2 regions of the Asanoa sp. NPDC049475 genome follow, and region 2 is predicted to be linked to the other one. Evidence: predicted binding sites of a transcription regulator. Region 2 holds the regulator's gene; the other holds the start of a gene.

Region 1 (3,340 bases), on a different contig from region 2:
GCCCGCTCGCGCGGACCGCCCTTTCGTTTGTTGCTGGTGGACTTAGAAGTCCATGTCACCGCCACCCGGCGCAGCCGGGGCCTTCTCCTTCTCCGGCTTGTCCGCCACCACAGCCTCGGTGGTGAGGAACAGGGCCGCGATCGACGACGCGTTCTGCAGCGCCGAACGGGTCACCTTGGCCGGGTCGATGATGCCGGCCTTGAGCAGGTCGACGTAGTCACCGGTCGCGGCGTTGAGGCCGTGGTTGGTCTCCAGGTTGCGGACCTTCTCCACGACGACGCCACCCTCGAGGCCGGCGTTGACGGCGATCTGGCGGAGCGGGGCGTCGAGCGCGATCTTCACGATCGTCGCGCCGGTCGCCTCGTCGCCGACCAGGTCGAGCTTGTCGAAGGCGGTCTTGCCGGCCTGCACCAGCGCGACGCCACCACCGGGGACGATGCCCTCTTCGACGGCGGCCTTCGCGTTGCGGACCGCGTCTTCGATGCGGTGCTTGCGCTCCTTGAGCTCGACCTCGGTGGCCGCGCCGACCTTGATGACCGCAACACCGCCGGCCAGCTTGGCCAGGCGCTCCTGCAGCTTCTCGCGGTCGTAGTCGGAGTCGCTCTTCTCGATCTCGGCACGGATCTGGTTGACCCGACCCTGGATCTGGTCCTGGTCGCCACCACCGTCGACGATGGTGGTCTCGTCCTTGGTCACCACGACCTTGCGAGCGTGGCCGAGCATGTCGAGGCCGACAGCCTCGAGCTTGAGGCCCAGCTCCTCGCTGACGACCTGGCCACCGGTGAGGATGGCGATGTCGGTCAGCATGGCCTTGCGGCGGTCACCGAAGCCCGGGGCCTTGACGGCGACGGACTTGAAGGTGCCACGGACCTTGTTGACGATCAGGGTGGCCAGGGCCTCGCCCTCGACGTCCTCGGCGATGACCAGCAGCGGCTTGCCGCCCTGCATGACCTTCTCGAGGATCGGGAGCAGGTCCTTGACCGACGAGATCTTGCTGTTGACGATCAGGATGTACGGGTCGTCGAGGACGGCCTCCATACGCTCCGGGTCGGTCCAGAAGTAGGGCGCGATGTAGCCCTTGTCGAAGCGCATGCCCTCGGTGAGCTCGAGCTCGAGGCCGAAGGTGTTGCTCTCCTCGACGGTGATGACGCCTTCCTTGCCGACCTTGTCCATCGCCTCGGCGATGATCTCGCCGACGCTGGTGTCACCAGCGGAGATCGAGGCGGTGGAGGCGATCTGCTCCTTCGTCTCGACGTCCTTGGCGATCTTGGCCAGCTCCTCCGCGACGCGCGCGACGGCGGCCTCGATGCCCCGCTTCAGGGCCATCGGGTTGGCGCCGGCGGCGACGTTGCGCAGGCCCTCGCGGACCAGTGCCTGGGCGAGGACGGTCGCCGTCGTCGTGCCGTCACCGGCCACGTCGTCGGTCTTCTTGGCGACCTCCTTGACCAGCTCGGCCCCGATCTTCTCGTACGGGTCCTCGAGCTCGATCTCCTTGGCGATGCTCACACCATCGTTGGTGATGGTGGGCGCGCCCCACTTCTTCTCGAGCACGACGTTGCGGCCCTTGGGGCCCAGCGTCACCTTGACGGCGTCGGCGAGGGTGTTCATTCCCCGCTCGAGGCCGCGGCGCGCCTCCTCGTCGAACGCAATGATCTTGGCCATACGGCGTTGTCCTCCTGGACACTCGCGGCTGCCGCGGCCTGGTCGGCCACGGAGAACCGCCTGTTTACGCACCTTCGGACGTCACTACCTGGCGACAGTGACGTCCGCCGGCCGGGCCGGATAGCCCGCGACGACCGGCCCCTTGCCGAGCCCGTCTCCTTAGGGCTCGACGGTGGCCCCACCGCCCCGACCATTGGCACTCACGGTTGGTGAGTGCCAATGACTTGTTTAGCACTCGGACCAGGCGAGTGCAAGCGAAGTCGGCCGCCCGGGGCACCGCGCCGGGTCCCCGTCGAGACCGGATGATCACCGTCGGCCGGCAGCGCGTACCGGGGGCGTTTAGTGACCGGTCGATTGTTGAAAGGTGCCCCTGTCCGCAATGGGCAAAGTCGCGAATAGATGGCGAGATTCGATGCATGATGCAACCGTGCGGCCGCTCACAAAGCCAAAGAAGCGCCGACCCCGTTCATGGGATCGGCGCTAGGTCGTCGCGGACCCGGGTGCGGTGCCCGGCTGGACTTCGCTTCAAATTAGGCGGACCTGCTCCGCCTGCGGGCCCTTCTGCCCCTGCGCGACCTCGAACTCGACGCGCTGGCCGTCGTCTAGCGACTTGTAGCCGTCCATCTGGATCGCGGAGAAGTGGACGAAGACGTCCTGACCTCCATCGACCGCGATGAAACCGTAGCCCTTTTCACTGTTGAACCACTTCACGGTGCCCTGTGCCACGGTGCACTTCCTAACCTTTGATGCGCCTGCCGGTCCAAGACCGCCCATTCAAGGTTGTTGGTGAGCCCTCGAACATTGCGGCCGAAATCGTAAGGTACACGAGGAGTGACGACCGTGCACTACCCCAAAATGGACACGCTCAGCGCCCTTACCGACGCCTCGCTCGTTAACCGAACGTGTTTCGAGGCAGACACGGCGCACAGCCCGGCCGGCATCGGTCCCGTGCACGGAACACGCTCCCAATCGTCGCCGTGGTCCTGCTGATCGTCGCCGGCACTGCCTTCGCGATCCGCCACGTGGTGCCGAAGGAGCAGGTCACAGCCGCTTCGGCGAAACGAGCGGGCCAGGCGGCGGCCCGCGGCCGGACCCCCGAGCTGCGGGTCGGAGCCGTCACCGCACAGGTCGACGGCTTTCTCTCCTGGGCGTTGTTGGACCGGCGGAGCGGACGGATCACCGGCTCATCGAACATGGCCGAACCGAGCGACACCATGTCGATGGTGAAGGCATGGTTGGCCGCCGATTACCTAAGACTTTCCGAAGATAAAAGCGAGGAGCCTTCGGTTTTTCGGCTGCACCAGCTGTCCATCATGATCCGGGACAGCGACAACGACGCCGCCATCGTCGTGTACGACCTTCTCGGCGGCCAAGACTCGATCTTTCGAATGATCAACATGTGCGGCCTCACCGACAGCGCGCCGGATGCGTACAACTGGAGCACCACCGTGATCTCGGCCCGCGACACGGTGCGCCTTGCGGACTGCATCGCCGACGGCCGTGCGGCGGGCCGGCGTTGGACGCAATGGTTGCTTTCGGAGATGCGCGCCGTACGCGGAACCGGCGATTTCGGCGTCCGCCTCGCATTGCCGCAACCGGCCGCGGCCACCGTGGCGATCAAGAACGGCTGGCTCCTGCGCGACACGGACGGCCTTTGGCACATGGCCTGCCTGGCGAT
Region 2 (3,340 bases):
TCCGGGCTGCCGCTGGACGTGCTCGACCCGGCGGGCCGCCGGGCCGCGGAGCGAGCCGCGGCCGACGGTCTGCTGGAACTCGACGGCGGCGTCGCGGTGCTGACCCTGCGGGGCCGCCTGCTCGCCGACGCCGTGGTCCGCGACCTGCTCGACTGAGAAGCGAGCCGAGCAGATCGCGAACCGGGGAACTACTTGATCATGTTGACGCTCATGGGGTAGCGGTAGAGCTGCCCCTCGTTGGCCTTGACGCCCGCCACGATGCCGAAGATCACCTGGAGCACCAGGACGATCACGCTGGGGATGAAGAGCAGGCACCAGCTCACGAACACCAGCACGAACGCGATGATCGACCAGAGCAGCTGGAAGTTCAGCGCCGCGACGGCGTGCGCCCGGACCGTCGGCGACTGCTGACCCTTGGCCAGGTAGGCGACCAGCGGGCCCACGAAGCCGAGCACGCCGAGGCTGACGAACGCGCCGAGCGCGCCGCCGAAGTGCGCGACCATCGCCCAGGTCTTCTCTTCACTGTTGGCGAAGCCCGCCGGGGCCGCGCCACCGTAGTAACCGCCCTGGGGCGGGTAGCCGCCGCCCTGTGGTGGGTAGCCACCGCCCTGGGGCGGGTAGCCGCCACCCTGCGGGGGATAGCCACCGCCCTGGGGCGGGTAGCCACCACCCGGCGGCGGGTAGCCACCGGCGGGCGGGTAGGCGCCGCCACCCGAGGTAGGCGGCGGGTAGGCGCCGCCACCCGAGGTGGGAGGCGGTGCGGAGTTGGGATCCGGGTAGCCCTCGCCGGGCGGCCGGGGTGGCTCAGTCATGCCTGCACCGTAGGGGTATCGATCAACCCGCGCCAGATGGGAGTTCTGACTTGTTCTGGACAGCTTGGCCACGGCAAACACCGATCATCGCCAGGCGGACGGGTGCGTCGTAGACTGGCACTCGCTACAGTCGAGTGCCAAAGGGCGCAAGGGGGTGACGCATGGCTCTCGATGACCGCAAGCTCGACGTGCTGCGGGCGATCGTCGAGGACTACGTCGCCACCCAGGAACCGGTCGGCAGCAAGTCCCTCGTCGAGCGCCACCAGCTGGGCGTTTCCCCCGCCACGGTGCGCAACGACATGGCGGTGCTCGAGGACGAGGGTTACATCCGGCAGCCGCACACCAGCGCCGGCCGGGTGCCGACCGACCGGGGCTACCGGCTCTTCGTCGACCGGCTCTCGACGGTCAAGCCGCTGAGCCCGGCGGAGCGCCGGGCGATCGAGCGGTTCCTGGTGGGCGCGGTCGACCTCGACGACGTGGTGCACCGCACAGTGCGGCTGCTCGCCCAGATCACCCGTCAGGTGGCGGTCGTCCAATACCCCAGCCTGGCCCGCTCGACGGTTCGCCACCTCGAGCTGGTGCCGATCTCCACCACGCGGCTGATGGTCGTGATGATCGCCAACACGGGGCGGGTCGAGCAACGCCAGGTGGAACTGCCGGCGCCGCTCGACGAGAGCCAGGTCACCACCCTGCGTCGGCTGACCAACGAGAAGCTCTGTGGCAGCAAGCTCTCCGACACGCCGCCACTGGTGCAGGCGCTGGTCGACGAGGCTCCCCAGGAGCTGCGCGCGGCCACCGTCGCCCTGTCGACGGTGCTGCTGGAGACGCTGGTCGAGCGGCACGAGGAGCGGGTCGCGCTGGCCGGCACGGCCAACCTGACCCGCGGCGGGCTGCTCGACTTCCAGGGCTCGCTGCGCCCGATCCTCGAGGCGCTTGAGGAGGAGGTCATCCTCCTCAAGCTGATCGGCGAGGTGGAGCCGATAACCCGGGTCCGGATCGGCGACGAGAACGAGATCGACAACCTCCGCGGCACCTCGATCGTGAGCACCGGCTACGGCCCCGGCGTCACGATCGTGGGTGGCCTGGGTGTGCTCGGACCCACTCGGATGGACTACCCCGGCACCATCGCGACCGTGCGCGCCGTGGCACGCTACGTAGGCGAGATGCTGGCCCAGAACTGACACCACCCCCCACCTGATCACCGGCGGCCGGCACAAGCGAGACGACATGAGGACTCAGAACACAGTGGCCAGGGATTACTACGGGATTCTCGGCGTCGCCCGAGACGCCAGCGACGACGAGATCAAGCGCGCCTACCGCAAGCTGGCGCGTCAGTACCACCCGGACGTCAACCCCGATCCCGCGGCGGCCGAGAAGTTCAAGGAGATCAACGCCGCGTACGAGGTGCTCTCGGACGACCAGAAGCGGCAGATCGTCGACCTGGGCGGCGACCCGCTCGCCCCGGGCGGCGGTGGGCCGGGTGGTGGCCCGGGTGCCGGCCCGTTCGTCGGCTTCCAGGACATCATGGACGCGTTCTTCGGCGCGGCCGGCGGCGGCGGAGCGCGTGGCCCGCGCCCGCGCACCCGGCCCGGCGCCGACGCGATCCTGCGGCTCGAGCTCGACCTGCTGGAGACCGCGTTCGGCGTCGAGGCGCCGATCACCGTCGACACCGCTGTGCTCTGCACCACCTGTGCCGGCGCCGGCACCGCGGCCGGCACCCACCTGGCCACCTGCGAGACCTGTGGCGGCCGCGGCGAGGTGCAGTCGGTCCAGCGCACGTTCCTCGGCCAGGTCGTCTCGTCCCGCCCGTGCACCGTCTGCCAGGGCTACGGCACGGTCATCCCGCACCCCTGCCCGACCTGCGCCGGTGACGGCCGCGTGCGCACCCGCCGCTCGCTGACCGTGAAGATCCCGGCCGGCGTCGAGGACGGCATGCGCATCCGGCTCGCCCAGCAGGGCGAGGTCGGTCCGGGCGGCGGCACGGCCGGCGACCTCTACGTCGAGATCCACGAGCGGCCGCACGACGTCTACTCCCGCAAGGGCGACGACCTGCACTGCCGGGTCACCGTGCCGATGACGGCGGCGGCGCTCGGCACCCGACTGACCATCAAGACGCTCGACAGCGAGGAGACGGTCGACGTCAAGCCGGGCACCCAGCCCAACTCGACCCTGCGGCTGCGCGCCCGCGGCGTGCCGCACCTGCGCGGCGCCGGGCGTGGCGACCTCTACGTGCACCTCGACGTGCGCACCCCGGCCAAGCTGACCGCCGACCAGGAGCGCGTGCTGCGCGAGTTCTCCCGGTCCCGGGGCGAAGAGGTGGCCGAGCTGACCAAGCAGGGCGGCTTCTTCTCCCGGGTGCGCGACGCGTTCAACGGACACTGACGCCTTGCGTCCAACAGCACAGTGAGCAGATCTCAGTTTTTGGTCGACGCGCTGCCTAACGGCGACGAGTTCGTGCTCGACGGCCCTGAGGGACGGCATGCCGCCGCCGTGCAACGGATCGGCCCCGGCGAGGAGCTGCTCCTCGC

Evidence for each region. The regulator HrcA, encoded in region 2, represses chaperone genes, less so after heat shock. The targets are predictions, from matches to a motif close to GGTTNGCACNCTCNNNNNGAGNGTGCNAACC.
Region 1: groL (chaperonin GroEL) is a predicted target of HrcA. The motif match lies at 1,854-1,884, and genes of this name have one in related genera.

What each region holds. Positions count from the first base shown of each region.
Region 1 covers NZ_JBFAPY010000001.1:275,210-278,549, reverse strand. Annotated here, with positions in the region: gene groL (chaperonin GroEL) at 43-1,662, opposite strand; gene AB0J88_RS01295 (cold-shock protein) at 2,188-2,388, opposite strand; gene AB0J88_RS01290 (serine hydrolase) at 2,640-3,340, shown strand, end outside.
Region 2 covers NZ_JBFAPY010000006.1:43,886-47,225, reverse strand. Annotated here, with positions in the region: gene hemW (radical SAM family heme chaperone HemW) at 1-156, shown strand, start outside; gene AB0J88_RS24270 (DUF4870 domain-containing protein) at 189-812, opposite strand; gene hrcA (heat-inducible transcriptional repressor HrcA) at 974-1,993, shown strand; gene dnaJ (molecular chaperone DnaJ) at 2,058-3,194, shown strand; gene AB0J88_RS24255 (16S rRNA (uracil(1498)-N(3))-methyltransferase) at 3,216-3,340, shown strand, end outside.